2 regions of the Paenibacillus sp. FSL R7-0128 genome follow, and region 2 is predicted to be linked to the other one. Evidence: riboswitches for the same ligand, from Rfam matches in the RefSeq annotation. Region 2 holds a riboswitch; the other holds the start of a gene.

Region 1 (13,037 bases), 1.2 Mb from region 2:
TGCTTTTTTTGTTATAAGGATGAAGTGTTCTGACCTATCTCCGATTCGGCCGGATTTAAGGCGGGTAAGGAAGTGTAAATACATGTAATCTATCCGATTCAAGAAAGGGGCGGGAGCGTTGAAGCATCCTTTTAACACTTACAATGATCTGCTTGTCCTCTTGTCGGTGGCGATAGCCTTTCTCTCCTGCTTCACGGCGCTCGATCTGACGGAACGTCTGCTTCGCGGCCAGCGGAGCTCCCGGTTCATCCTGCTCATCTCCCTGGTGCTTGGCACAGGCCTGTGGAGCATGCATTTCATCGGGATGCGTGCAATGGATATGGCCGTTCCGGTATCGTATAATCTGCCGCTACTGGCGTTCTCTCTAGTGATTCCCGTGGCAGCTTCTTATATGCTGTTAGCTATGCTGAATAACCCGCACACCCGCAGCAGGGTCTATCTGGCTCTGGGCGGCCTCTTGTTCAGCAGCGGCATCCTGATTATGCATTTCAGCGGAATTCTGTCGATGAGACTTACGGCAACGTATGAGCAAGGCGCTTTCTCAATTATAATGGCGGTATTATTCGCCCTGATCGTTCCGGTGGTCACCGCTTCCTACGATCCGAAGTGGCTGGAGCAGGCCTACAATATGTTCAGCTTCAAAAAGCTGCTGCTTGTCCTGACCCTGACCGGCGCGTTCACAGGCATCCATTACGCTGCCATGGCGGGCGCTTCATTCTCTCCAGGAGAACCGTCCAGTGCAGCCGCGCACGTGCTCTATTTGCAGGATTCGATACTGGGAATGATCCTCTGCGGCTCCTTCCTGTTCATTGTGTCGATCGTCCTTGCTCTGTTGTACAGGGACCGGCAGCGGGTACTCCAGTCAGCCGCCTTCAATGAGCAGCGGTATACTGCGCTGTTCGAGCATAACCCTGATATGGTAATCTGCATTGATCCTGCCCGTAAGAAGATAATCAGTGCTAATCCTGCTCTGCGGGACATTACCGGATATAGCAGCGAAGAACTGGGGAATTATAAGGCGATACTATACAGCGAACGGGATGAAGCTGCCGTACGGGATGCCATAACGCGCGCTTCACGGGGGCAGTCCTCCAAGCTGGAGCTGAAGGTACGGAGCAAAGGCGGGGAGCAGCTGATCTGTAGTGTCACCGTCTTTCCTTTGCTGCATCATACGGAGCAGTGGGTCTATATTGTGGCCGAGGATGTGACTGCCCTGATGAAGTATCAGTATGAGCTGCTGGAGGCCAGGGATACCGCGGAGAGTGCGGTGACGATGAAAAGCGAGTTCCTCGCCACCATGAGCCATGAAATCCGCACGCCGCTGAACGGCATTATCGGCGTCAACCAGCTGCTGTCCGAGGAGATCAGCAATCCTGAGCATCTGGAGCTCCTGCGGCTTCAGAGTACAAGCAGCCATGCTCTGCTGCATGTGATGAGCGATATTCTCGACATCTCCCGGCTGGAGGCGGATGCCCTCTCGCTGAACAAGGATTCTTTCGGGCTGAAGGCGCTGCTCCAGGGCTGTATGGACCTGTTCATGGTGAGCACACAAGACAAGCCGTTATCTCTGGAGCTTCTGATCGAGGAGGGGCTTCCTGACAAGTTCACCGGGGATGCTGCGCGTATCCGCCAGATTCTCATCAACCTGATCGGCAATGCGGTGAAATTCACGCCATCCGGCACGGTAACGGTTAAGGTGGAGTCCTATGGCGTCAGGGAGACCGCTCAGGCGCTGCAATTCATGGTGCGCGACACCGGCATTGGCATCTCACCGGATAAGCTGCAGCTGCTCTTCCAGTCCTTCTCGCAGGTGGACGGGTCGCATACCCGTAAGTACCCCGGCACGGGTCTGGGCCTTGCGATCTGCAAGAAGCTTGTAGACCTGATGCAAGGAGAGATCTGGGCAGAACCGGCAGAAGGGGGCGGCACACAATTCTTCTTCAGAATTAAGCTGCAGTCGCAGGAGCATTCCCCGGAGGTATTTTTCGGCAAGGATACAGGGGAGGGGGAGTCAGCGGAGGAGAATGAAGCCGTATAAGACAGCGATTGCCAACAAGAGAGTTAACATTATATAATTTGAAAGTAACTATTCTTTTATCACGATAGTCCTGAGGACGGAAAGGAACTCTCTTTGAGCAAAACAAAAAAGAACAATGTCACGGCTCCCCAGATGAGCAAGCAGGAGAAGCGCAGGGCAGAGCAGGAGCAGCAGAAGCAGAAAACGAGAATTCTGATCGTGAGTACGGTGGCCATCGTCATTATTATTTTTGTAGGCTTATTTATGCTGGCATCGAAGGACTCTTCGCCTGCCGGTACAGACAGTAAGCCGGTTGCCTTCAATTACAGCGAAATGATGCGGCTTGGCAAGGAGGATGCTCCGGTCAAAATTGTGGAATTCGGCGATTTCAAATGTCCGGCTTGCGCCCAGTTCACCGGTGTGATCAAGCCGCAGATCGTTCAGGGCTATGTCGATCAGAATAAAGCAGCCTTCTATTTCGTGAATCTGGCCTTCCTCGGTACGGATTCCAGAACGGCCTCCCTGGCAGCGCTATCGGTCTATCATCAGAACCAGGAAGCGTTCTGGAAGTATTTCGATGCGATCTATGCCAATCAGGGGAATGAAGAGAAGGAATGGGCTACACCTGACTTCCTGGTGAGTCTCGCCAAGCAGCTGGAGCTGCCGGTGGATTACGACCTGCTGCGCAAGGACATTGACGAGCGTACCTACGTAAGCGAGCTGGAGCGGGATATTCAGCTTGGCACCGATACGGGCGTAACGAATACGCCTTCCTTGTACGTGAACGGCATCAAGGTGAAGGAGCCTTTCAATATGGAGGCGATTGACGCCCAGATTCAGGCAGCAACAGCAGCAGCGGGAGCAGGGACCGCCCAATGACCGCCTTCTCTGCCTTCTGCCGGCGTAACTGTCTCTACTTGGCCTGGTTCGTCTGTGTGGTGGCTGTAGCAGGAAGCCTGTATCTCAGTGAGGTCCTAAATTACGAGCCCTGTAAGCTGTGCTGGTTCCAGCGGATCTTCATGTATCCGCAGCTGTTCCTGCTGGGGATCGCCACCTACCGGGGGGACAAGCGGATCATTCCATACGTGCTTCCCCTTAGTCTGATTGGCGGCAGCATCTCCATATATCATTATGCGGAGCAGAAAATTCCGGCGCTCAGCAAGGTGCTTCCCTGTACCATCGGCGTACCGTGCAACAAGGATTATCTGAACTGGTTCGGATTTATAACGATCCCTCTGCTTGCACTTATAGCCTTTGCCTTAATCTCCATTCTGCTCTGGACAGGACGCAAAGAGGAGCCTGCGGAGTAAGAAGCTGACGGGCAGAAGGAAGAGAAGAGAATACCCTTAATTTTAGTAAAAAATAATATGCAAAAACCCTGTAAAATCACGTGGTAAAGGGATAATGAAAGAGAATGAAAGATCAAGACATACCGGATGATGAATTTGGTTGTTTTGAGTGCTTTTCATTCTTTTTTCATTTGTTTCCACGCTTTACGGAAGACGTGTTGTAGCTTAATATTAGTCCTTGTGAGAAGTTGAATATGCGCTGAATTTTCCGGAAGGAAAAACGGGGGAACCACACTTTGGCCAAGGCCAAAAGGGGTGAATCGGAGCAGGCTACTTGACCTGTAACCGTAGGGCTACCACAGTCCGAATCCGCCAGCTAACCTCGTAAGCCACTAGTGGGATAATGACCATGCACACTAAGGCATGCGGATCATTTCCGTATGCTTATTTTGGTGCCTGCATTTATGAAATCCACTTATGAAAACAGCGCAGGGAAACCCGTTTCAACTTAACCAAGAGAGGAACTGTTACTACAATGGTAAGCAAGGTAAAACGACTATTGATCGGGCGTCCGATGAAGTCGAACGAACTCGATCATGAAAAGTTATCCAAGGTGAAAGCACTGGCTGTCCTGTCTTCTGATGCGCTCTCGTCTGTAGCCTACGGAACAGAACAAATTCTGATTGTACTGGTGGCCGCCGGGTTCACCGCTATCTGGTACTCCTTGCCAATTGCATTAGCCGTATTGGGCCTGCTGGCTATTCTGATTCTGTCCTACCGGCAGACGATCTTCGCTTATCCCCAAGGCGGGGGCGCGTATATTGTCGCCAAAAGCAATCTAGGGGTGCATACCGGCTTACTGGCCGGCGGCTCTCTGCTGGTGGATTACATTCTGACGGTGGCGGTAAGTGCGTCGGCGGGGACGGATGCAATCACTTCAGCTTTTCCAAGTCTGCATAATCATAGTGTTCTGATAGCGGTATCTGTTATCGTGCTCTTAACGATTGTTAACCTGCGGGGAGTGACCGAATCGGCCTCCTTCATCGCTATCCCGGTCTATCTGTTCGTGGTTTCCATCTTCGTGCTCATCATCTCGGGGGTCTTCAAATATATGACCGGCGGCGCCCATGCCCATGTTCCTGAGATTGGCTCGGCCGTATCGAACGTGAGTATGTTTCTGCTGCTGAAGGCCTTCAGCTCCGGCTGTTCGGCTCTGACCGGGGTAGAAGCGGTCTCCAATGCCATTCCTAACTTCAAAGCGCCCGCGGAGAAAAATGCAGCCAAAACGCTGATGCTCATGGGCCTCATTCTCGGGGTAATGTTCACAGGTATTACGCTGCTCGCTTACTGGTACGGTATCATGCCTGATGAGAAGGCCACCGTGGTCTCACAGATTACCGAATCTACCTTCGGCCGCGGCGGACTGTACTTCTTCATTCAGGGGATTACGGCGGTTATCCTGTTCCTGGCAGCCAATACGGCGTACTCGGCCTTCCCGCTGCTGGCGTTCATGTTCGCCAAAGACAAATATCTGCCCCATGCCTTCATGGTGCGCGGCGACCGGCTGGGCTTCTCCAACGGTATTATTTTCCTCGGTGTTATGTCGGCTGTGCTGGTGGCGGCGTTTCACGGGAATACGGAAGGACTCATTCCATTATATGCAGTAGGGGTATTCATTCCGTTCACGCTGTCGCAGCTGGGCATGATGGTCCAATGGTACAGAACGAAGCCGAAAGGCTGGCAGAGCAAGTTCGCCGTCAATACGGTGGGGATGCTCACTACATTAACGATCACCCTGATTTTCATAATCACTAAATTCTCCAGCGTGTGGATGGCCTTCATCTTCCTGCCGGCTGTTATCATCGTGTTCCACCGGATTCACCGCCATTATATGAATATTGCCGATCAGCTGCGGATCTGCCCGGCTACCGATAAGCCTTGTATCAAAGGAAGCACCGTAGTCGTTCCGGTCGCCGGTGTGACTCGTGCTGTACTGCATTCGATCAGCTATGCGAAGTCATTGACAGATAATGTGGTCGCTGTATATGTAGGCTTCGATGAAGAAGAGATTCACAAGATGGAGCAGAAGTGGGAGGAGTGGAACCCCGGCGTACGCCTGATCGTCCTGCGCTCCCGCTACCGCAGCATTATCCGCCCGCTGGTGAAGTTCATCGATACAGTAGAGTGGAAGACCTCTTCAACGGATCATATTACCGTCCTGATTCCGCAATTCGTGACCAAGCACTGGTGGCAGGCGGTGCTGCATAATCAGACCAGCTTGTTCATCCGTTCATATCTGATGAATCAGAAGGACATTGTAATCGCGACTGTACCTTTCCATCTGCATAAATAATATAGAAGATTAGGAAGATGGCTGTTTCTGCTTAATGCGGAGACGGCCGTTTTTACGTTATTATAAGTTATTGGTTGACATAGAGAATGAGAATCAATATCATCAGTATAGACAAGATGAAGGTAACAGAGCTTTTGCCAATCATGAGGGTAACATACAGGAGGGGTATTCAATGTTTTCGTTCAACCTGCAAGGATCAAGAAGCGGGAAGCTGGCGGTGGCCGGACTTATGACTACAACACTGCTGCTGTCCGCTTGCGGAAATGATAATAGCAACGCAGGCAGTAACGGTGGAGCAGGCACCGCACCTGCGGCAACCGCAGAAGCGACTGCGGAGGCCACTGCGGTACCTGCAGCAACTGCTGCACCCGCTGTGGAGAAGACCGTAACGGATGCAATGGGACATAAGGTGACCGTTCCCGCTAATCCGCAGCGTGTAATTGCTTCTTATCTGGAGGATTATCTGGTAGCACTCGGCGTGACTCCGGTTGCCCAGTGGTCTACGAAGAATGGTACTCAGGCTTACCTGGCCGCTGAGCTTAAGGACGTTCCGCCGATCAGCTATGACCTGCCGCTTGAAGCCGTCACCAGCTTCACGCCGGATTTTCACATCGTCCAGTCGGAGGGCTCGGTTCAGAACGGTCTTTATGACCAGCTGAATAAGATTGCACCAACCTATGTACTCGGCGATGAGGTCAGCAGTGACTGGCGCGCAGCCTTGCTCAAGATCGGTGAGCTGCTCAATAAGACACCGGAAGCGGAGAAGGCTATTGCAGACTATGACCAGAAAGCGGCTTCAGCCAAAGCGGCTGTCTCAGCGGCAATTGGCGATGATTCAGTAGCGGTTCTGTGGCTGGTGTCCAAGAATTTCTTCATTGTAGATGAGACCCGCAGCAGCGGTGCGGTATTGTATGGCGATCTTGGAGTGAAGCTCCCGAATCTCGTGACCGACATTCCTGCAGAATCCAGAGCACCGTGGAACCCGATTTCACTGGAGAAATTATCTGAGCTGACTGCAGAGCATATCATTCTGGTGAATAGTGACAAGGCAAGCGGAGCTGAGATTACAGAAGGTGCAGTCTGGAAGGGAATTCCGGCCGTTAAGGCAGGGAATGTTCATGAATTCGGCAAAGATACCAGCTGGCTGTACAGCGGCCCTATAGCCAATACCAAGACCATCGATGATATTCTGAGCAGTTTTGTAAAATAGGTTCTTTACCAGCCGGAGAATTGTGCAGGCTTTTATATCCTTAGGATATAGAAGCCTGCCTCTTTTTTAAGTTGAACAATATTCATATCTTTGCGATAATGAGAATCATAATCATCTATATTTCCCTAATAATCCTGATAAGGAGACGGCATATGGCTTCATCCACAGATTCTGCTCTACAAGCTCCTTCTGTTGAAGGGAACACATCTGTCCGGTCGCGGCCGCTTGCCGCTGCTGTTATTCTGGTGCTGGGAATAGCAGCGATTGTCTTCGGCCTGATGGTATCCGTATCGGTTGGTGCGGCGGATATCCGGCTGGCTACCGTATGGGAGGCGGTGTTCCGGTTCAATCCGGAGCTGCCCCAGCATCAGGTCATCCGGGAGCTGCGGATTCCCCGGGCTGCCGCAGGAGCGCTGGTCGGCGCATGTTTTGCCGTTGCCGGTGCGATTATGCAGGGGATGACCCGCAACCCGCTGGCGGATTCCGGACTGATTGGTCTTAATGCAGGTGCGGGCGTTGGACTGGCCCTGGCTTTTGCCTTCGCGCCAACACTATCCTTCGCGTACATCATGCTGTACTGCTTCCTTGGAGCGGCTGTAGCCTCACTGCTGGTATTCGGGATCGGATCGCTCTCCCATAGCGGACTGACCCCGCTTCGGCTGACCCTCGCCGGTGCGGCAGTAAGCGCCATGCTGCTGGCGGTCAGCCAGGGCATTGCTATCCTGTTCAGCCTCTCCCAGGATATCGCCTTTTGGATGGCCGGGGGGATTGGAGGAGCGAGCTGGAAGCAGCTGCAGGTAATATCTCCTTGGGTCGCGGCGGCCCTAATCGGTGCGCTGATGTTGTCGCGTTCGATTACGCTACTGAGCCTGGGCAGGGATGTTGCAGCAGGTCTCGGACAGCGCACCGGTCTGGTACAGACTGCAGGGATGATTATTGTCGTCATCCTCGCCGGAGCGGCAGTCTCCACGGTGGGGCCGATCGCTTTTGTCGGATTAATGATTCCGCATATTACGCGTTACCTCGTTGGGGTTGACTACCGCTGGATTATTCCCTGCTCCGCAGTCCTTGGAAGCATTCTGGTCCTGGTGGCCGATATTGCGGCCAGGATGATTAATGCGCCATACGAAACACCAATAGGTGCCTTAATTGCAGTATTCGGCGTACCGTTCTTCATCTATCTGGCCAGCAAACGCAAGGGGGAGCTGAAATGAACCGTTCCACCTCATTCCCCCCGGCCAAGCCGCGCCGTTCCAGAGAGGCTGGTATTCTGACACTGCTTGCTGTGCTTATCGTCATTCTGTTTCTGGTCAGTATGAATACCGGCTTAATGCGTCTGTCACCGCTCGAAGTTCTACATACCCTATCCGGCAACGGCACCAAGCAGCAGCAGCTGATTCTGTTTGATTTCCGGCTGCCGCGCATCGTGATCTCCTTGCTGATTGGTGCAGGCTTTGCGGTCGCCGGAGTGATTCTGCAAGGCTTGTCGCGTAATGCTCTCGCTGAGCCTTCCACCCTGGGGATCAATGCCGGAGCCGGATTCGCCGTACTGATCTTTATCTCCTTTGTACCGTCTACTACAGCAGCTCCGATCCTCGTGCTTCCGCTACTGGCGCTTGCAGGGGCCTCGCTTACTGCAACACTGATCTACTTCCTGTCTTACAGGAGGGAGGATGGGCTCTCGCCGACACGGCTGATCCTGATCGGGATTGCTGTGGGTGCCGGGATATACGCTTTTCAGCTTATTTTGTCATTAAGACTCGACCCGCAGAATTATCAGTTCGTAGCCATCTGGCTGGCCGGCAAAATCTGGGGCGGAGACTGGCGGTTTGTGCTGGCCCTGCTGCCCTGGATATTGATCCTGCTGCCCTTCGCATTCTACAAAGCCCGGGTGCTCAACGTACTGAATCTGGGCGATGAGCTCTCCAAGGGACTGGGCCTGCCGCTCGAACGGGAACGGCGGTGGCTGCTGGCTGCGGCTGTTGCGCTGGCAGGAGCCTGTGTATCGGTAAGCGGCAGCATTGGTTTTGTCGGGCTAATTGCGCCCCACCTGGCCCGCAGGCTGGTCGGCCCGCGCCATCAGATCCTGCTGCCTGCGGCTGCCCTGACCGGAGCCCTGCTGCTGCTTACGGCAGATACGATCGGTCGCTGGATCCTGCAGCCTGCGGAGGTACCTACTGGTATCGTAGTAGCGATTATTGGAGCACCGTACTTTTTATATCTTTTGGCCACATCGAAAGCGTAGTACAGGGATGTATATATTAAAAAATCTAAGGAGTGTTTATCATGTCGGAACGTTTAAATACAGAGCAGCTGAGCATCGGATATGCGGAGACTATGATTGTAAAGGGGCTGAATCTATCGCTTCCGACAGGGAAGATTACAGCGCTTGTCGGGGCGAACGGCTCGGGAAAGTCCACGATTCTGAAGACAATGGCCCGGATCATGAAGCCGAAGAGCGGCAATGTAATGCTTGACGGGAAGTCCATTCACAATCTCTCCACCAAAGAGGTGGCCCGCCAGCTGGCGATTCTGCCGCAGAATCCTACTGCCCCGGACGGCTTAACGGTATCTGAGCTGGTAGGATATGGACGGTATCCGCATCAGAAGGGCTTCGGCAGCCTGACGCCTGAAGACCGCAGCATTATTGCCGAGGCGATTGAATTGACCGGCATGAATGAATTCCGTGACCGGCCGATTGACCGTCTCTCCGGCGGACAGCGGCAGCGGGCCTGGATCGCCATGGCGCTGGCCCAGCAGACGGATATTCTGTTCCTTGACGAGCCGACGACCTTCCTGGATATGGCCCATCAGCTGGAGGTGCTTCAGCTGCTGCAGAAGCTCAATGAGCAGGAAGGCCGGACGATTATTATGGTTGTCCATGATTTGAACCATGCTTCGCGTTACGCGCAGCATATGGTAGCGATCAAATCCGGTAATGTGATCAGCGAGGGCGCTCCGAATGAGGTAATGACACCGGCAGTGCTGCGTGAGGTATTCGGCATTGAGGCAGATATTGTGCCTGATCCGCGTACAGGTGTGCCGCTCTGTCTGCCTTACGAGCTGGCTGCGTACAAAGTTGCCGGGCTGTAGGAGAGGAACATGAATGAATTCCTGAGGCAAGAATATAAGTCTAAATTTGACCTCCATCTTGAGGTGCCGGAGGGAGCCGTGTATTCCTTCGCTGCTGTTGAGCTGGCAGAAGAGGCGGGGATGAGGACCTTCATGGAGGCTTACCGGCCGCTGATGAAGGCGCTCGACGATAAAGCGGCCGGTGCGTACTTCGGCGGTTATCTGAGCATTATGGCACTCGCGGTCCAGTATTCCGTGACCGGCTTCTTGTGCTTACCGGACTTCAGCTTACGGAACCTTCACCTGCATCTTGTTCCGGCAGATGGCTACTGCAGAATTGCCTTCTCGCTTCGTGAATGGGGGATGGTACAAGCTCCGGCAGATGAGCCGGGCCGGAAGGCTTGGCGCAATGAGGTGTTAACCAGCTTCTACCAGAACACAGCCGGGCCGCTGATCCGGATGGCTTCACAGGTGAGCGGACTTTCGCCCGGGGAGATCTGGGGACAGCTGCCGACCAAATTCAACTATTATGCGGAAGCCTTTGCTGCTGAACTGACAGATCCGCTCCTGCTTCGCCGGCTGGAGGAGGATTATGCGTATCTGAAGGATGAGCTGCCCGCTGCCGTATTCGGGATGCCGCGGAATCCGTTCCAGGTGAAGATACGGAGAACTGAATCGCTCACGGACCCGCAGCAGACGGTTCAGCTGCGTAACCGCTGCTGTATGTATTACCGGACTGAGGGCGGACGGCTGTGTTATACCTGCCCCCGGATGAAGGAAGAGGAGCGGTCCGCACGGCGGGAGGAATTCCGTGCCGAGCGCGCAGCGGCTGGAGAATAGGGCATAATTGGGAATTTCGAAACATAATAATGCTGTATGCAGCTTCGTAACAGGCTCCTGTCATTGACAAGGGAGCCTGTTCGTTGTTAAAGTTGTGGTTGCTGAAGCCGTAATTAACCGGCAGCGAGCACGACCATTATCTTGTTTATAGAGTTAGGAGCATGAAGAATGAATATTGACAACATATATGAGGATTTGCAGCCGCTTGTTACCGCAGGCTCACTGAAACGGCGTGAGAGCCTTAAGAATCTGGTCTATACCCGCATGGGCGGCGAAGCAGATATTTTGGCGGCTCCTGTTACATATGAAGAGATCCAGAGCATCTATGCTTATGCCCATAATCATCAGATCCCGCTTACGATTCTCGGCAACGGCTCCAATGTGATTATCCGGGACGGAGGCATCCGCGGCATCGTGCTCCAGACCTCGGATCTGTCCGGGATGGGCGTCCGCGACGGGCTGCTGTATGCGCAGTGCGGGGCGAAGATTATCGATGTCTCGGGCTATGCGCTGGAGCAGAAGCTGACCGGTCTGGAATTCGCCTGCGGCATCCCCGGCACGGTAGGCGGGGCACTCTACATGAACGCCGGAGCCTACGGCGGGGAAGTGAAGGATGTGCTGCACAGTGCGCTCGTGATTGATCAGAACGGGCAGCTCCTCACCCTGCACAGCGATCAGCTGCAATGGGGATACCGCAGCAGCATCTTCGCCACTGGACAATATATTGTGCTGGAGGCGAGATTCAAGCTTCTGCCAGGCGATCCAGCCGCGATTAAAGCGTCCATGGATGAGTTAACCTATCTGCGGGAATCGAAGCAACCGCTGGAGTATCCGTCCTGCGGCAGTGTATTCAAGCGGCCGCCGGGCCGGTTCGCGGGGCAGCTGATTCAGGAGAGCGGACTCCAGGGGACGCGCATCGGAGGCGCAGAGGTCTCACGCAAGCATGCGGGCTTCATTATCAACGCCGACAATGCAACCGCCAGCGATTATATCGGATTGATCCAGCATGTACGCTCAGCGGTGAAGCACAAGTTCGATGTGGAGCTGGAGACGGAAGTGGAGATTATCGGGGAAGAATTGTAGGCGATAGTTGTGGAATAAGGGGCTGTCCCAAAAGCCATGAAATGGCTGCTTGGGACAGCTTTTTATTTTGGAGTAGGATCAACGTGAGCACTTGGGTGGACGCTTCGCGAACGGACCGTTGTTTGGGTCGCTGTGGTCTCCAGATTTTTTTCATTCCCTTAGCGGTGAAAATCCGGAGACCAAGGCGACCGCTGCCGCTTTTTCACAATCGTTCCGTCCTCTCCGCTGTTTAAGCGGGAAAAGTTTCTTCAAATCTTTCTAAAATCACAAAAAGAAACCTCTCTTTTGTTAAAATGGAGTTACCACACAACCATTTCAAAGGAGAGGTTTCTTTTGTACATTCAATATACCATGGACCAGCTTTGCTTGCCAATGGATCTGGAAGAAGATATCCCGGAAAATCACCTCGTTCGCGTCGTGAATGCCGCCGTCAATCGGCTGGACAACGCCATTTTTGACGCGGCCTATCCCGGCGGCGGCCGTGACAGCTACCATCCTAAAATGCTCACCAAAGTCATTATCTACGCTTACACTCAGCGAATCTATTCGTCTCGCCAAATCGCCAAAGCGGTCCGGGAGAACATTCCCTTCATGTGGCTGGCCGGACGGCAGCGACCCGACTTCCGCACGCTGAATCGCTTCCGTTCCCAGCGGATGAGAAAGGTCCTCGAAACGGTATTTACCGCCGTGCTTCAGTTTCTGGCTGACGAAAAATACGTGTCTCTGGAGCATTATTTTGTGGACGGAACTAAGATCGAAGCGAATGCCAATCGCTACACCTTTGTCTGGAGCAAAGCGGTCAGCAAACACAAAGCGAAACTGCAAGATAAGGTACAGGCCCTATTCGCTGACATTGAAGCAGCGGAAGAGCAGGAAGAACAAGAGAATCAGGGCAAAGATCTGGCTGAACTCAGCACGGGTTCGGAAATGGACAGTGAGAAACTCGAACAAGCCGTGCAAAAGCTTGAAGCTCAGCTTGCCGAAAAACCGAAAGACAAGCCCCTAAAAAAGACGGTTCGGAAGTTGCGTAAGGATTTGCTCCCTCGACTGCAGAAGTACGAACAATATCAAAAGCTGCTTGGGGACCGGAATAGTTTCAGCAAGACCGATCCCGAGGCAACGTTTATGCGGATGAAAGAAGATCACATGCAAAATGGCCAACTGAAGCCAGGT
Region 2 (18,287 bases):
GGTGGTGTCAGATCACTATTTAACCAAGCAGGAAATGAAGGCAATTATCCTTACGGCACAGAGATATCATGTGGATATTATTCCTTCACTGGATTCACCGGGGCATCTGGGACAGGCGCTCCGCACTCATCCCGAGTGGCTGCTTAAGGATGCAGCGGGAACTCCGGCTCCGGGGGCGCTGGATATTACGAATCCGGCCGCCCGCCGGTTCGTGCTGGAGTTGATTGACGAATACGCGGAGTTATTTGCGGGCAGCCGCTATTTTCATATCGGAGGGGATGAATTCATCAACTTCGCGGAGTTCGATAAGTATCCGCAGCTCGCGGAGTATGCCCGGAATGTCCTGAACATCAGCGGCGGCACGGGCGTGGACACTTATATTGATTACCTTAACGAGGTCGCTGAGCATCTGGAGTCGAGAGGCTGGACGGTCCGTGCCTGGAATGATGGCCTCTATCGTGCGGATCAGACCCAGCGGGTCGCGCCCAAGCCGTCCATTCAAATCACGTATTGGACGAAGTGGCATCCGATGATGGCCCCGGTGGAAGACATTCTCGCCAAGGGACATCAGGTGATTAACTACAACGATGGCTACTTGTACTACGTGCTGGGCGAAAATGCGGGCTATAAGTATCCGACAGGCGAGAAAATCCGCGCCTCCTGGCATCCCGGCCTGTTCCCGGCCCGTACCGGAGAAGCCAAGCAGGAGTATACCGGAGCTTATCCGCGCGAACTCATCGGCACTACCTTCTCCATCTGGAGTGACAAGCCGGAGGCGCAGACCGAAGCGGAAGTGGCCGCAGGCCTCCGCGGCCCGCTGCGGGCGATGGCGGAGTTAGCCTGGTTGGGGAAGCAAGATGCGGGTGAGTAGATGGCTGAATAAATAGCTTAGTAGACAATAGTATTGCTTTCTATGATTGCAGCAACGGATACCGTCCGCTTCACAGGGACTTGTCCGTTGCTGTTTTTTTGCGTGAATTGGGAAAAGCGAACACAATGGGCAGTGCGAGGGTACGTGGGCCCAATGTAGTCGAAAAACCGACCACATTGGGCACGCGCGGCGTCCATGGACTGAATGTATGCAGAAAACCGAACATATCATGATGCCTAAATATCTAAAATTCACATTATATACATTTATGCTATCATATTACTCAAAAAAGACAGGCGGTGCAGGTGTGCAGAACATCAAAGTCTATCATTACGATGCGTTCAGCAGCATTCCGAACAAGGGGAACCCGGCAGGGGTTGTCCTGGACGGCGAGGGGCTCACGGAGCAGCAAATGCAGGAGATCACAGCGAAGGTGGGTTTCAATGAGACGGCGTTTCCGTTAAAATCCAACCTGGCGGATCTCAGAATCCGCTATTTTACCCCGGGGCATGAGATTAATCTCTGCGGCCACGGGACCATGGCGTTGTTATATGCCATGAAGACCAAGGGTCTGCTTGGAGACGCCAGCGAGCTGACCATCGAGACCAAAGCAGGAGTCTTGCCCGTCCGTTTCACAGAAGATCACGACAACCTCTATATGACGATAAGACAGGCCAGTCCCCAGTTTCAACCCTTTAACGGATCGCTTGAGGACCTGGCCCGCTCGATCAGCCTTGAACCCGGTGATATTGATCAGACCCTGCCGACCATGTACGGCAGCACCGGAACGTGGACCTTACTGGTCCCGGTCACAAGCCTTGACGCCTTCACCCGGATGGTGCCGGACAACCAGCGGTTCCCTGAGGTGCTGAAGGAGATGCCCCACTCGTCCATCCACCCGTTTTGTCTGGAGACGTATGATCCTGAGGCGCATATGCACGCCCGCCATTTCTCCTCCCCGTTCTCTGGGACCACCGAGGACCCGGTGACTGGCACCGCCTCCGGGGTGATGGGGGCTTATTATTCCAGGTACATCGGCGGACAAGGACAAGCCTCCTCCTTCGAGCTGCTAATTGAGCAGGGCCTTGAGATCGGCAGGGACGGTAGAGTGCAGGTGTCCGTGTCGGACAACGGCAACACTATAGAAGTGACTGGCAATGCAGTTTATGTGAATGAATTTGATGTGATGCTGTGATTTCCTCATTCCTGTGATGTGTCAGTTCTCTCCCTTGCTATAATGTAATCCCGCCTGATAGGCCTGTTCCAGCAGCGCTTCATAATGCGCGGGCGGCGAATCCAGGGTCTCGTAAAAGAACTCAACCTTGGAGTCTGTGATTCCGCAGTAATCGGCAATTCCTACGTTCAGCAGACGCGTAGTGGCCTCATCATAATTACGTTTCTTCACCTGCTCCTCCGATACGCCTGCCAGAGCCAGCCATAGCGCACGATAATCATGCAGATTACTTGTGCCGTAGGCAACCCTGTTGTTCAGCACCCGGTCGATATACCCCTTCAGCATGGCCGGCAGATGCCACCACCACAGCGGAAAAACAAATGCCAGGCCGTCATGCTGCCGCAACCGCTCCATTTCCCGCTCTAATTCAGGAGAATAGGGCTGTTCCTGTTCACCTGCGGTCATATTGAGTTCCTCTCTCCCCTGTAGAACAGGGTCAAATCCTATCCCATGCAAATCCAATATCTCATAATCATGGCCGGCCTGGCTCAATCCCTCTGCGAAACGGCGGGCGACCTGGAAGGTCAGGGAATCTTGTCTTGGGTGTGATACGACGATTAATACGCTCATGCTTGTATCTTCACTACCTTTCTTAATAGCAGGTTTGTAGCCATGTTCCTTGGCTGATGCTATTATAAACAGGAATAAAATAATCCGGAAGTACGCACTTTGCTGTTCTATAGGAAGGTGTATGTTCCATAGGAACATTGAGGTACCCTACATAATGGAGGCAGAAGCAATGACTGAACAGAATGGCGATAGCGTTCCCAAAAAGTACAAAGTAGGCGTAGAGGCGGCGCTGGAAGTGATGGGCGGCAAGTGGAAGCCGTTAATTATCTACCATCTTATGACCGGACAGAAGCGAACCTCCGAGCTGCTGCGGCTCATTCCGGGCTTAACCCAGAAAGTGCTGACTGCCCAGCTAAGAGGGCTGGAGAACGATGAGATTATCTCACGGACCATCTACCAGGAGATTCCTCCCAGAGTGGAGTATGAGCTGACGGCCTACGGCTGGGGGCTGAAGCCTGCGCTGGACCTGTTATGCTACTGGGGAGAGGAGCATCTGGACAGGATCCATGGCGACAGGTCCAAGGTGCTGGAGGACTTTTAGGCAGCAGAGAGAGACAGAGAGAAAAGGGGAAAGAGCATGGAATTTGCAAGTCTAACCACAGTCGTCACCCTCATTAACATCATTCTGGCCCTGGGCTTTCTGTTCATTGAGCGCAGGGAGGCGGGGTACACTTGGGCCTGGCTGATGGTATTGTTTTTCATCCCGATTCTGGGATTTGTCTTGTATATCTTCTTCGGACGCAATCTCAAAAAAAAGAATTTCTACAAGCTCTTCATCGAGGAGCAGGAATATGTCCAGGCCGAAGCCGACAAGCAGCTGGCAGCCTTCGCGGAAGGGGCGGATGACAGGTCGCAGCTGCTGACGAACTATGCCCAGCTCATCAACATGAATATCCGTTCGTCGCACGGCCTGTTATCCAGCGATAATGAGATTGTTATTTACAGTGACGGCCATCAGAAGTTCGCCGCGTTATTCGAGGATATCCGCTCTGCCCGCGCAGAGATCAACATTCAGTATTACATCATTCAGCCGGACCGTCTGGGCCGGGAGCTGAGGGATATGCTGATCGTGAAGGCCATGGAAGGCGTGAAGGTGCGGCTGTTATATGATGAAGTCGGCTCGAAGCGGATTTCACGGCATTTTTTCAGAGAATTACGTGCAGCAGGGGGCGAGGTTGAAGTGTTCTTCCCGTCCCTGCTCAAGCCGCTGAACTTCCGGATCAACAACAGGAATCACCGCAAGCTGTGTATTATTGACGGAAGCATCGCCTATATCGGCGGCTTCAATGTGGGGGATGAGTACCTGGGGCTGGACAAGAAATTCGGCTATTGGCGGGACACTCATCTCCGGATCACCGGTAACGCCGTCAGCCATATTCAGGGCAGATTCATCCTGGACTGGCATCAGGCGGGGATGCATGAGCGCGGGGATTACGGGGAATTCGTCTTCAACATGGAGCCCCATACAGGGACAAGCCCGGTGCAGATTATTACAAGCGGCCCCAATTCGTCCACTGAGCATCTGAAGAATATGTACATCAAGCTTATTTTATCGGCTAAAAAAAGTGTGTACATCCAGACCCCGTACTTCATACCGGACACCAGCTTCATGGACGCCTGCAAAATCGCCCTGCTCTCCGGAGTCGATCTGCAGATCATGATCCCTAACAAGCCTGACCATCCGTTCGTGTATTGGGCCACCTGGGCGTATGCCGGAGATCTGCTGAATTACGGGGCCAAAATCCTGCTCTACGAGAATGGCTTCCTGCACGCCAAAACGATTGTCGCTGACGGAGAGGTTGCTTCTGTCGGAACGATGAATATCGATTCGCGCAGCTTCCGGCTGAACTTCGAGGTGAATGCCATTGTGTATGACCGGGCGATTGCGGAACAGCTCCAGGACATTTTCCTGAATGATACCAGACTGTGCTCGGAGCTTACGGTTGAACGGTATGCGCAGCGCTCGCTGGTGATCAAGCTGAAAGAGGGGATTTCCCGGCTGCTGTCACCTATTCTGTAAGGAGAGTGGAGCGCGGGCAGCCGTACCTTATATAAGGAGGAATGACAAATGGGGATGCTGGGTCAATATGTCATGGTGGATGAGGATACGCTGGAGCGCATGATGGAGATGGACGGTTCAGAGCTGATGAATACGCTGGAGAAGCTGATTGAAGGCGGAAGTGAATATTACGATATCGACAAGCTGTGGGAGGAACTGCATCTCGCGCTAACCGGAGTCTCGGCCAGTGAACCTATCGAAGGCGATCCGTTAAGTGAAGCTGTTGTCGGGGTCCATGTGTTTGAGGTGGAAGAGGAGGACGGGTTCTTCGCGTGCACCGAGCAGGATGAATTGGAGGACATTATTGCGGCGATGCAGCAGGTGGACTTCGATCAATTGAAGACGAGTGGTGTAGCGGAGGAGCTGAGGGCAGCTTTGAAGGGTGAATTTGCAGGCCTGCTGGACTTCTACGGGAAGGCGCTGGCGGGCGGGAAGCACGTGATTTTCAGTGTGGCTTGAACAATCCTCCTTGCTTTGCTTACAGAAACGGTACTGTCCTTGTCAAAAGGAGGTACCGTTTTTGCTTAGAGTGAGAATTACGGCTGCAATTTTTTTTGAAGATAATATTTCGTCTGGCCTTCGCGGGGACAATCTTTGATCTCGCCGAAGATCTCATACCCCTGCTTCTGATAAAAAAACGGCGCCTGCCAGCTCATCGTGGTCAACTCGCTTACCTTACAGCCGCGTTGCCTAGCTCTGTGCTCCAGCTCTTCCAGCAGGGCCTTGCCGAGTCCATGGCCCCTGTAGGTGGGGTCAACGGCCAGTAAGTGCACGTTCAGGATATTCCAGACGATATCCCCGGTAATGCCGCCAACGAAGACTCCGTTCTCGTAGGCGGCGAGGGAGATCACCTCGCGCTGATAGGGCGGAATGCTGCTGTCCATGCGGCGGCTGTGTTCCTCCAGTAAGCGGGAGATTTCCTGCTGATTCTGAGCAAGGTCGAGTTCTATAATGTTCATGGGTACTCCTCCTTAGTATTTGAATTCAATTATAGCCATTATATCAAAATAGAGCCTGCGGACGATGCCGCAGGCTCTATTTGTACATGGAGAACGGCGGGAGTGCCGTACGTTATTCCGGGGAGATGTACATGTCTTGGGGTCCCGCAAAGTACCTGACTATTCATCGAAGCCAGGTCTCCGCTTTGTGTGTGGCGAGTTTAGTGCTTGTGTCCGCTCCCGGCATTCAGTTTGGCGATCAGCTTATCGCCTTCGACATCGAGATTCGGCAGCAGGCGGTCCAGCCATTTCGGCAGCCACCAGGCTTTGTCGCCGAAGACGGCCATGACGGCCGGAACGAGCGTCATCCGGATGATGAAGGCATCGATCAGGATGCCGAAGGCCAGCGCGAAGCCGATCTGCTTAATCATCGCATCAGGGGCGAAGATGAAGCCGGCGAAGACGGACACCATGATCACACCTGCGGCCAGTACAACCCGGCTGGCCAGATCATAGCCGTGAATAACACTGTCCTTGCCATGGCGGCCGTGGACATAAGCTTCACGCATGGAGCTGACCAGGAAGACCTGATAATCCATAGCGAGTCCGTACAGAATACCGGTGACCAGGATCGGCATGAAGCTCAGCAGCGGTCCGCCGGTATCGAAGCCGAACAGCGAATGCAGCCAGCCCCATTGATAGACGGCGGTGGTTACGCCGAAGGTGGCAATAATACTTAACACGAAGCCGACGGTTGCTTTGATAGGTACGATAATGGAACGGAATACCAGCAGCAGAATGATCAGCGACAGGATCACGATGATCCCGATGTATACAGGGAAGGCATCGGACAGCTTCGAGGACATATCAATATTGATGGCGGTGAAGCCGGTCACGCCAAGATTAATATTGTTGCCGGTGGTGAGTGCGGACGCCGGATCGCGCAGCTCCTGCACCAGGTCTCTGGTTGCGGTGTCAGTGGGACCCGTCTTCGGAATTAGGCTGATAATGGCGATATCGCCGGTGGGACTGACACCGAGCGGAGAGACCAGGGTCACATTATCGTGCATTTGCAGCTCCTGAACCAGCTTGCCCAGGATCGGCATGGAGATCTTCTCAGACGGATTCTTTGTCTCAGCAACCAGCAGCAGCGGGCCGTTGAAGCCTTCGCCGAACCCTTCGGAGATGACATCATAGCTCTGGCGGGCCGGAGTATCCAGGTTCGCCGAGGCGCCGGATGGAATACCCAGCTCCATCTTGGTCACTGGAATGGCGGCTGTGCCAAGCACCAGCACCACCAGCACAATGATGGCCCAGCGGTATTTCACCGTGGCATTTGCCCAGCGGTGCGAGAAGCTGTGCTGCGCTTTTTTGGCAGCGGTGCTGTGCTTGGTCCGGGCTTTGGCGGTTACGATCCGTTCACCGACCAGGCCGAGCAGCGCAGGCAGCAGGGACAAGGCCAACAGGACATTGATCAGAACGCTGGCCGCAGCAACTAGGGCCATAGTAGACAAGAAGCCGATGCCGATGACGAGCATGCCGCATAAGGCGATAATAACGGTCAGACCGGCGAAGAATACCGCGCTGCCTGCGGTGCCCAGTGCACGGCTGGCTGCTTCGGCTGCGCTTAATTTCTCATCCAGGATCAGACGGCGCTGGCGGTTCACAATGAACAGCGAGTAGTCGATCCCCACGGCGAGACCAATCATCACGGCAAGAACCGGTGTAATATCGTTCATCTGGATCAGGCTGCCGAGGGCAAACGCACCTCCGACGCTAATGCCTACTCCGAGAAGTGCGGTCAGCAGCGGCAGCCCGGCGGCAACGACTGAGCCCAGCGTCATGAACAATACGATGGCAGCAACGGCTACGCCGATCGCTTCCGTGGAGCCGATGGCCGGCATGCTTTTGAGCGAGTCGCTTGGAATCGCGGTAATGCCTGAACCGGACTGTTCAACTTTGGTCACGGTATCGATGATGTTGTCCGGCACCTCCGATGGCAGAGATGTCTGCTGAACCGTGAACTGGAACTGGAACAGGGCAATGCTGCCGTTAGCCGACAGCATCACGCCGGGAACCGGAGCGCCGTCAACAATCAGCGGACCGAACGGTGCTGCCTGAGCAGCAGCGGCTTGACCCGCGGCGGCAGAAGGATCGGCAGTGGCTTGACCAGCGGTGGCGGAAGGATCGGTAGCGGCTTGACCAGCAGCGGCAGAAGGATCGGCAGCGGCTTGACCAGTGGCAGCGGAAGGATCAGTAGCGGCTTGACCCGCGGCGGCAGAAGGATCGGCAGCGGCTTGACCAGTGGCAGCGGAAGGATCAGCAGCGGCTTGACCGGCAGCGGCGGCCGCTGCTTGTGCTGCCAGTTCGGCAGGGTTGATGACATATTCCATGTTGTATACATCATTAATAGCTTTTAGAAGCAGCGCTGTACGCTCAGGCGTATCAAGACGCTCCCCGTCCGGTACAGTGAAGGCGATACTAGCCTGGCCTCCGGCCGCAGCGGGCAGCTCTTTTGTCAGCTTATCCAGCACCTTTTGCGACTCTGTGCCTTCAATTTTCATCTCGGAGCTGGATTGAATGCCGTTGACTCCAATCAGGGTGCCTACAACTCCGAGTACAATGATCCAGACTGCAATGAAGGCCCAGGGCTTAGCATAAGCCGATTTACCTAAGCGGTATAGAAAAGTAGACATGTAGTGGTTTCTCCTCTTTATCTGTGAATTTAGAAGCCGTTGCGTAAATAAGCAAACATGGAATTCAGGTATTGTTCAAACGGCATAGCTCCGGAGTCCCCGCTCTGCTGCTCACCCGGCAGCATGACGTTCAGCCGTCCGTCCAGGATAGGCACGAAGGCCCCATAGACGGCACCTACCAGCAGGTGGGTATATCCATCGGCATACCGTCCACGGGTGAACTGCTCCAGTGTCTCCTGGGCGGTGATCTGCAAATGCCGGAAGACATTGAGAATGTAAGGCTCCAGGGACGGATATTGATTAGCCAGGGAGACGAACTGCCGCAGCTTATGCAGGAACTCCGAGGTGAATTGCAGCTTCAGCAGATTGTACAGGGCATCGAGCGGTGTAGCATCCGACGGCAGAGCAGCCAGCGGGTTATTCTCTTTCTCTTGGACAGCAATAATGCCAATGAAATAGGCGGCGACTGCCTCCTCCTTACAGGAGAAGTAATTCGCAAAAGTCCGCCGGGAATATCCAGCCTTCTGAACAACATCATCCACAATGAAGCCATCCATGCCATGCTCAAGCGCAAGCTCGAAGGCCGCTACGGCTAAGGCATAGGCGGTGGCTTCCTTTTTTTTGTCCCGCAGATTCAGTTTGGAATTCAAAAGTAAATGTTCCTCCTTTCCCTGAAATCTATAAGTTCTAGAGAATCTATAGGTTCTATTATTGCTCAAAGGGAAAGATTGCACAATGAGCATCAAGTGACGAAAATGTGAATATTTTAAATTTGGAGTAATGGGCTGAGAAAGAAAGGTGGGGGTTAGGAGATTAAATTAGGAGGGCGTGGGGAAGGGAGTGGGAAGTAAGTGAGTAAATGAGGAGTGAGAGCTAGAGTGGGAGTAAGAGTAGGAGAGTAAGTGAGTAAGTGAGTAGGTGAGTATGTGAGTGAGTAAGTGAGTAGGAGAGTGGGAGGGGATTAGGTGAGCAAATGAGCAGTACGTGAGAGGAAGAGTAACATGGGTGTAAACAGACGATAGCGCGAGCAAATCCCCGGGCGGATAAGAGCAGAGCTGAAGAATGCGCCTTCATTCACGAAGGGACAGCATTATTGACTTCTTTTGTCATCCGTGAGGTTTTACATTAAATGGCTGCAGGCGTAAGATTCAATCAACAACCGAATGAAATGACACTGTTCTTGAAATGGCTGAATTCCGTAACGGGAACGGGGGAACCAACTGGTGCAGGTGGCTTAAGGATAGGCTGCTGAGTACCCGGGGTGAATCCTTGCCAGTGTGCTACTATGGCTCTGGTGAGGTAGGGCAATCTCGCTGCCCGAATCCGTCAGCTAACCCCGTAAGCCTCGAAGAGAGAGGATGAGCGCCATGATCGAGTAACCGACCACGGAGAGCCCTGCTGCTGCTGTGGTCTTTTTGCTGTGTAGGGAAGGGGATTAATCCCACTGAATGCCCTGAAAATGGGCTGGATGCGGAAATGAAGAGCACAAGTGCCCTTGAATCCAATTGCGCCTCTGCCATACACAACCAAGCAGCCTAAAGTGGAAATTAGGTGCATTAGTGACGGGGAGTAGCGAAATTAAATCTTATAACAACATTAATTAGTCATTTATATGCCGCAATAGTCTTTTTATGTACCACAATAGACAGTTTCCGCATCGCCACTACAGTCAGTTTTCTTATAGCCATATTACATTAAAAGGAGGGGGTTACCATCGCTACTGTATTTATCGTCTGTTTCTGGGTTGGCCTCGTGCTTATCCTCAGTGGCAGCATTCATGGGCACGGTCTGGTAGGCCACCTGCATGTCGGGGGAGGTGATGGCGGGGGGCCGGGCTTTCTGCCGATTCTTCCGCTGATGGTGTTTGTCACCGTCTGGGGCGGCACAGGGTATATGCTTGTCAAGTACAGCGGGATGCAGCTGCTCGCCGTAGTACTGGTCTGTACCTTGATCGCCCTGCTGCCGGGCATCCTGCTCTACACGGTACTGGCCCGGGTAATGACCCGGTATGACAGCAGTATGAGTGAACTCGATTATGATCCGGCAGGCCAGCTCGGCTATATCAGCATCGCCGCAGCGGATGGGGCCGTGGGAGAGATGAAGTATGTGCTGCACGGGACCATGCGTTCCATCGGCGTGCGTGCCGAATCCGGTCAGTCGCTATTGCGGGGCGATCGGGTGATTATTGTGAAGACGGATAAGGGGATCGCAGCGGTCACTTTGTTTGAGAGGGAAATGGAACAAAACTAACGGGGAGTGTCGGAGCAAATGTTAATTTTATATGTAACCGGAGCTATTGTTGTTGTAATTCTGCTGGCGTTAACCAGTATTGTGACCGCGTATAAAAAGGTTCCGCCCAATCAGGCCATGATCGTATACGGTCTCGGCGGCAAAAGAGTGGTTCAGGGCGGCGGGACATTCGTCATCCCCGGCTTCCAGAACAATAAAACCATCTCCATGATGCTGATGAGCTTCGATGTGATCCCGGCGCAGGCCATGTTCTCCCGCCAGGGCATCAAGCTGAACCTGGAGGCGGTCGCCCAGATTAAGATCAAAAGCGATCCAACCGCTATTCTCACAGCCAGCGAGCAGTTCATTGACCGGCCGGAAGAGGACCGTGAGACGATTATTCTGCATTCGGTGGAGGGTCATCTGCGCGGCCTGATCGGGCAGCTCAGTGTAGAATCTATACTCAAGACCCCAGACGAAATTAACAGCAAGATGCGGGAGACCTGCTCGGAGGATCTCGACAAGATGGGGCTGGAGGTCGTAAGCTTCACCATCAAGAAAATTACCGACGACAAAGGGTACATCGACAATATGGGGGTGCCTGAGATTGAGCGGATTCGCCGTGATGCCAGCATCGCCAAGGCTGAAGCCGAACGCGATATTCAGATCAAGCAGGCCGAGGCGGAGAAGGAATCCTCCATTGCCAAAGCCAATGCGCATCAGGCGACGATTGAAGCAGGAACCGCTGCCCGTGCGAAGGAATCGCTGTTCGAGAAGGAGCTGAACATTAAGCAGGCGGACTTCAAGCTGGAGACCGAGGTGAAGAAGGCACAGGCGGATCTGGCGTACGAATTGCAGCAGAATAAGATCAAGCAGTCGCTGGTTACCGAACAGGTGAAAATCACTCAAATGGAGGCCGAAGCCAACCGCACAGTCCGGGAGATCGAGGTCGAGCTGAGACAGCGGGAGCTGGAAGCGACGGTAATCAAGCCGGCCCAGGCAGAGAATCAAGCGACGATCATGAGAGCGGAAGCCGCCAAGCAGCGGCAGATTCTGGAGGCGGAAGCCGAAGCCGCTACGACGACCAAGCGCGGACTGGCAACAGCGGAGGCGGAATTGGCAAAAGGGAAGGCGAATGCAGAGATCGTCCAGCTCGCCGGAGCGGCGGAAGCGGGAGCGCTGCAGAAGAAGGCTGAGGCGTACAAACAGTTCACTCAAGCCGCCCTGACCGTGGAATTCCTGAAAATCCTGCCCGAGCTGGCTGAGAAAATCGCCTCCCCGCTGGCCAAGGTAGATAAGATCACCGTCATCTCCCAGGACGGGGCTTCCTCAGGCGTGAACAAGATTACGGGTGATATCGCCAAAATCATGGCCCAGGTTCCAGAGCTGACCCAGACACTTACCGGCATGAACGTGACTGAGGCGCTCAGCGGGTTACTTGGCCGGGACAAGAAGCATGGACAGGAGTAGAAGAGGAGTAGGGGGAGGCAGTAAGTAGTTAATGAAACGGCAGCAAGCCCCTTCCTGACTGCATCTCTCCACAAAAAAACAGGCGTCAATCTCCAAAAGGAGGCTGACGCCTGTGGTATGTCTGAAGCTGTTGATCAGCGCTGCACCGCTCTCAGGCGGTAGGTGCAGCTGGCGTAATCCCCGCGCAGGTCGGAGACCACAAGACCGATACGCATCAGGCGGTCACCGCCCAGCGGTGTGCCGTCAAAGGCGGGCTGGAATGGAGCGGAGCTGACGCCATCTGCAGGTGCAGAGGCTTCTGCGCCGCCGTGGACATGCCCGTTGCTGCCTTTTGCCCCCGTCTCAATGACATAATCCAGCTCGGGATTGAGTCCTTTGAGCGTAAGGCGCGAGATCGGAGGATTCGGTATGGCCAGCACGCGGAAATAAGCGACGAAGGCTTCGGTCTTGTCCTCGCTGACGAACATCCAGGCGGTCTCGCCGCTGCCCTCGAACGGGCTCAGCAGGCGGTACATATCACCCTGCTGCACCAGCGTACGGATCTCCTTGTACTGGGCAATCTGCCAGGTAGCCAGGTCCTTCTCCGCTTCGGTGAACTTTGTGAGGTCCAGCTCATAACCGAAGTTGCCGCTCATCGCCACATCCCCGCGTGTAGCTAGGGTGGTGATGCGGTCTACCTGATGGTTCGGAACATCAGACACATGTGCGCCCATGCTGCTGGCCGGATAGACAATACTGGTGCCATATTGAATCGCTAGGCGTTCTACCGCATCGGTGTTGTCACTGGTCCAGGTCTGCGGCATATAGAACAGGATTCCCGGATCGAACCGGCCGCCGCCGCCGGAGCAGCTCTCGAACAGAATGTCCGGGAAGCGCGAGGTCAGGCGCTCCAGCAAATTGTACAGCCCCAGCATATAGCGGTGGGCGGTTTCTTTTTGCCGCTCAGGGCTGGCTTTGGCAGAAGCTATCTCGGTCATGTTACGGTTCATGTCCCACTTGATATAGCGGATCGGGGCACTGGAAAAGACCGCGCTTAATGTCTCATACAGATAGTCGCAGACTTCCGGACGGGAGAGGTCCAGGATTAGCTGGTTGCGGCCTTCCGTGCGGCGGCGTCCTGCGGCATGCAGGCACCAGTCCGGGTGCTTGCGGTACAGCTCACTGTCCGGCGAGACCATCTCCGGCTCCACCCATAGACCGAACTGTACGCCTTCCTTGTTGACCCGGCCGGCCAGATCCGCCAGACCTTCAGGCAGCTTGCGGCGGTCCTCGAACCAGTCGCCGAGTGAGCTGTTATCCTTGTCGCGTCTGCCGAACCAGCCGTCGTCAAGGACGAATAGCTCAATGCCGAGCGGGCCTGCTGCTTTGGCGATGGTTGCGATTTTGTCCGCATCGAAGTCGAAGTAAGTCGCCTCCCAGTTGTTGACCAGAATCGGCCGGGCAAGATCACGGTGAACACCACGGCAGAGCCGGGTCCGGTACAGCCGGTGATAGGTACGCGACATGCCGCCGAGACCTTCACCGGAATAGACGAGCACGGCCTCCGGGGTCTGGAAGGATTGGCCCGGCTCCAGCAGCCAGGAGAAGTCGAACGGATTAATCCCGATGCTTACACGGGTCTGTCCGAACTGCTCAACCTCAGCAGTGGCGGCGAAGCTGCCGCTGTAGACGAGGCTGAAGCCGTAGACATCCCCCTGGTCTTCATCTGCGCCATGACGTAGCAGCGCAATGAACGGATTGGTCTGGTGGCTGCTTGAGCCGCGGCGGCTCTCCAGTGACAAGGCAGCTCCCGGAGTAAGCGGACGGCGCTGAACATGGCGCTCTCTGGCCCATGCGCCGCTCAGATGCAGCGTATCGTAAGAGGAATCGGCGAAATCGACGGATGCGCTAAGCGCCTGCTCCAGCCGGAGCGGGGCTTCGCCGTTATGCTCGAAGCGGACGGAACGGGTAATCGCGTTATGATCGGCGAATACGGTGTAGAGCAGTCTAACCGTTAGACCAGCGTAGTCATCTTTCAGGGTAAGCTCCAGTGTCTGTGCTTCTGCTTCATTCTCCGCATACACGGCAGGCAGTCCTTCGAGTGCCGGCTTGCCTGGTGTAATGGTATATCCTGCATATTTGAGTTCAGAGATCCGCGTGCCGTCAGCTAGCTGAACCTGATAGGCCGGCCGCCGGAAGTCGCTCGTTCCATACTGCGGATACTCCTGAGGCAGGGCATCCAGAGAGAGCGAAGGCCGCGTTAGCACCGGGGTTGGCGAGAAGGAGGCACGTTCGCGCAGCTCAAGCACTCCGTTCAGGCTGCTGTCATGGCGAAGCCTCGCTCCCCAGTAGACATGGGCAGGATAACCTTCAATCAGTTGGATAATGTAGCTGGTATCTTTGGACTGAAGGTGGAACAATCCTCGTGATTCGTCTGCAAAAATGTTCATAATCATAACACTCCTTGTGTGATGGGATAAGGTCCGGATATCTGGACCAACTGAGCATTATTTCTGCTGATACCTTAGAAAAGGCAATCAACGATTGCTGTGCAGCCGGGCTGCGGTTAATCCGCTGTCCCGCCGCTGGTCTCCCGGACTATCAGCTTCGTGCCGATCATCGAATGCGAAGGGGCTTCGCGTCCTTCGAACCGCTCGGCGAGCAGTTGAACCGCAGCTTTGCCCATCTGCTCGGGATAGGCGCGGACCGTTGTCAGCGGAGGCTGAACATAGGCCGCCATCTCGATATCATCGAAGCCGACGACAGCCATCCCGGCAGGCACCTGTATCCCGTGATCATGCAGGGCGCGCAGAGCGCCGACCGCCAGCGGATCACTGGCGGCGAAGCAGGCCGTAGGCCGCTTTACCCCTGCCAGCAGCTCGCTCATCATCCGGTAGCCGTCAGCACTGGTCCAGCTTCCGGTGCGGATCAGCGCCGGATCATAGCAACCCTGGCTCTGCATAATCCGGGTGTAATGATACCTCCGGCGCTCCTCCTCGCTGCCGCCTCCGATGAAGGCGATCTCGCGGTGACCGAGCTCCAGCAGATGGCCCAGCGCCTGATCGACAGCCTGCCGGAAATGTGTCCGCACGGAGTCATATTCCGTGCGCTCCGAATAATGGTCGACCAGTACGGTGGTGCTTGTATCCGGGTGCAGCTTCGCAAGCTCTCCCGGCTGGAAGCTCCCGCCAACTACAATAAGCCCGTCACCTGTGGGCCGGAGCGGGGCTGGCGTGCTGTGTCCGCGCAGCGTCTGGCCGAGCCGGATGCCCAGCTCCTCACAGCGCAGCTCCACGCCGCGCCGGATCGAGCCGTAATAAGGGTCGTCCCGTTCCTCTTCGGCTGTACACCAGAGCAGAAGTGTGACGGTCTTGCTGCCCAGCTCGTTCTCCCGCTTCAGCTGCCGTACCCGTGAGGGCTTGTAGCCAAGCTGCCCGGCCACAGCGAACACCCGGCTGCGCGTCTCCTCACTGACCGCCAGAGACAGGTCATTATTTAGTACTCTTGATACGGTTGCGGCCGATACGCCGGCCTCGCGGGCGATGTCTTTAATCGTTGCCAAGCTGCTCACGCCTTTTTAGTTAATAAATTTACTAAATATTCGTCTTCATCCTACCATCTCTTTAGAGTTCTTTCAAGCAGATTTTGAGGAGCGCTTACATTAGGGAGGGGTGCCCCGCCCCATCATCCTCGCGGACTGGAAAGACCTTATCAGCGCTAAATTACACCATTAGGCTGGCCAGGCGGACTCAAAGGCCGTTAACTAACCCATTACTCCTCATTTATAGCTGCAAATGGCAACATAAGCGCTCCTGAGTCCGGAAACACGAGAAAAGTTGGTTTTTCCGCGTTATAGCTTCATCTGAGTCCGCTAGATGCTGAATAAGGCTAAGAGGAGTTTGGACCAAGGTTACAGCAAGTCCTACTTTGTTGTTCGGCTCTTGCTCTGCGGAAACAGCTAGGCCTCAGCTCATGATTCCGTTTGTACGCAAATAAAAAAAAGGCTGCCTATACCGGCAGCCCTGTCTACTTTTCCGCATTATTACGCCATCTCATCCATCTCATCCATATCATTCTACAGTACGCTCACCGAATAAATGCCCCACAATCAGATCCGCACACTCTTCAGAGGTATATCATGTGTGTTCCCCTCCCGCATTCCCTTCAATGTGCTGCATATAATCCCGGGGAGAGAGCCCGGTGACCTTCTTGAACACCTTGCTGAAATAAAAGGCGCTCTCATAGCCCAGCTTCTGGGAGATTTCGTAGATCCGGCCTTCGCCGCGGACCATCATTTCCTTGGCGGCGGTGATTTTGGTCTCTGTGATATACTCAACATAGTTCACCCCGGCGACCTTGGAGAACAGGTGGCTCAGATAGTTGGGGCTGAAGTTGAACACATCCGCGACTTGATTAAGCGACAGCTTGGTACCGAGATTTCTTTTGATATACTCCTGGACATTCTTCACCACCTGCTCCTTATAGCTCTGTCTGCGGGTGGCGAGCATCCGGACACAGCCGTCCCGGAACTGGACGAGCCAGCCGGTAATCTCTTCAATGGTATGCATCTGATAGATTGCCCGGTAGCCCTCCGGCTCCTGCTCGAAGATCTGCTCTACCATGTTCTCTCCGTCCGCGAGCAGGGAGGTCGCCATATATAGAATGTTGCAGGCGGCATCGGTGGCGGGAACGAGCAGATCGGCCCGTCCGTCGAAGATCTCGATCATCCGGGAGATGATGCTGTGCAGGGCGCGGGTATCCATTTCTTCAAAAGCTCTGCGGATCTCCAGCCGCGATTCCGAGAAATCAAACAGCAGGTGCTCCTGCAGGAGGGCTTCGCCTTCCGTGAAGAAGACGAAGGAGCGCTCCTTCACAGCGGCGGGCAGCGCCTTCCGGGCGGCGAGATAGCTCCCCTGCAGCAAAAACGGATCTTCCACCGCGAAGCCGATCGCCCCGATAATGGTCACATTGAAGTAATTATGCAGTACGGAGGCCATGTCCGCCAGCAGCTTCTGGATGTCTTGCATCCAGAGCTGCGGGTCCGGGCCCGGCACAGGCAGGGTCAGCGCGAAGTTGCGCAGATCCAGGCTGGTGACGTAGCAGGCGCTTCTGGAGGCCAGTGTATCCTTTGCCATCTGCACGGTGCTTGAGCATAAGGCCACCAGCTTATCCCCGCGCGGCGGGACGGTGTCCGGCCCGAGAATGCGGCAGGTACAGACCAGATAGGCCGGCGCGGAGAGGTCCACCTCCAGATCCTCCTTTTGCAGCAGATACTGGTTCTTGTTCTCGAACAGGCCGCTTAACAGCCGGATGAAGAATTTATCCCGCTGGGCCTGGAGATTGCCGCGATGGACCAGCTTCGGATAGCTCTCCATGGTCTGGTACTCCTCCAGGATACTGGTGGCCCGGCGGATCGATTCGGCCAGCGCCTCCGGGGTCAGCTCCAGCTTCACCAGGTAATCGGTGGCCTGGATCTCAATCGCTCCGCGCGCATACTGGAATTCCTCGTAGCTGGTCAGCATGATGAACAGCGGAAGCCGCCCGTACTTGCGCCGGACCGAGCCGGCGACCTCCAGGCCGCTTTTGATCGGCATTTTGATATCGCTGATTACAATGTCCGGGCGGAGGGTGTCGATCATTTCTTCCTCCTGTGCGCCGTTGTGGGCGATGCCGACAATCTCAATGTTATATTGCTCCCATTTCAGCATGGACTGGAGTCCGATGCAGACCAGGGCTTCATCATCTGCAATTAATAATTTGATCAAGCTCATCACATCCTTGCTCGGTATGCTATTGTTTTGGGGTCCCCGCAAAGTACCTGAGTACTCATCGAAGCTAAGGCCTCACTTTGTGGGGGATTCTTAGCTATTCTCTCTGCCGGAAGGGGAGCAGCAGCTTCATTAAGGTATAGCGGCCGGGCACGCTCTCAATGGACAAGCCGTACTCTCTGCCAAAAGCGAGCTGCAGCCGTTCGTTCACACTGCGCAGCCCGATATTCTCCAGCATTCCCTTAGCCTCGTCCCCGGGAACGGTTAGAATGGTGGCAATCTGCTCCGCCGTCATCCCGACCCCGTTGTCCTCGATCGTGATGAGCAGATCCGTGTATCCGCTCTTCGTGACCCGGACAACAATGTCGCCTCGGCCCTTGGGCTCGATGCCGTGGAAGATCGCATTCTCGACCAAGGGCTGGAGTGTGAAGCGCGGGATAAGCCCGCCAAGCAGTGCTTCCTCTTCAATCTCT

The links. Region 2 has a riboswitch for cyclic di-AMP ahead of NST26_RS22525 (hypothetical protein). Riboswitches for the same ligand answer to the same signal wherever they lie in the genome.
Region 1: linked by a shared signal. The riboswitch ahead of NST26_RS17070 (APC family permease) and the one ahead of NST26_RS22525 (hypothetical protein) in region 2 are both predicted to bind cyclic di-AMP.

The regions. Positions count from the first base shown of each region.
Region 1 covers NZ_JBBOCD010000001.1:4,134,250-4,147,286, reverse strand. Annotated here, with positions in the region: gene NST26_RS17085 (sensor histidine kinase) at 119-2,038, shown strand; gene NST26_RS17080 (DsbA family protein) at 2,132-2,896, shown strand; gene NST26_RS17075 (disulfide oxidoreductase) at 2,893-3,327, shown strand; cyclic di-AMP (ydaO/yuaA leader) riboswitch at 3,554-3,713, shown strand; gene NST26_RS17070 (APC family permease) at 3,842-5,659, shown strand; gene NST26_RS17065 (ABC transporter substrate-binding protein) at 5,832-6,869, shown strand; gene NST26_RS17060 (FecCD family ABC transporter permease) at 7,022-8,083, shown strand; gene NST26_RS17055 (FecCD family ABC transporter permease) at 8,080-9,114, shown strand; gene NST26_RS17050 (ABC transporter ATP-binding protein) at 9,156-9,962, shown strand; gene NST26_RS17045 ((2Fe-2S)-binding protein) at 9,972-10,781, shown strand; gene murB (UDP-N-acetylmuramate dehydrogenase) at 10,950-11,864, shown strand; gene NST26_RS17035 (IS1182 family transposase) at 12,198-13,037, shown strand, end outside.
Region 2 covers NZ_JBBOCD010000001.1:5,318,822-5,337,108, reverse strand. Annotated here, with positions in the region: gene NST26_RS22570 (beta-N-acetylhexosaminidase) at 1-871, shown strand, start outside; gene NST26_RS22565 (PhzF family phenazine biosynthesis protein) at 1,179-2,066, shown strand; gene NST26_RS22560 (NAD(P)H oxidoreductase) at 2,088-2,675, opposite strand; gene NST26_RS22555 (winged helix-turn-helix transcriptional regulator) at 2,845-3,216, shown strand; gene cls (cardiolipin synthase) at 3,253-4,695, shown strand; gene NST26_RS22545 (DUF1877 family protein) at 4,744-5,193, shown strand; gene NST26_RS22540 (GNAT family N-acetyltransferase) at 5,271-5,693, opposite strand; gene NST26_RS22535 (MMPL family transporter) at 5,894-8,368, opposite strand; gene NST26_RS22530 (TetR/AcrR family transcriptional regulator) at 8,398-9,018, opposite strand; cyclic di-AMP (ydaO/yuaA leader) riboswitch at 9,546-9,728, shown strand; gene NST26_RS22525 (hypothetical protein) at 10,121-10,618, shown strand; gene NST26_RS22520 (flotillin family protein) at 10,637-12,067, shown strand; gene NST26_RS22515 (alpha-galactosidase) at 12,202-14,496, opposite strand; gene NST26_RS22510 (LacI family DNA-binding transcriptional regulator) at 14,613-15,608, opposite strand; gene NST26_RS22505 (response regulator transcription factor) at 16,183-17,811, opposite strand; gene NST26_RS22500 (sensor histidine kinase) at 17,912-18,287, opposite strand, start outside.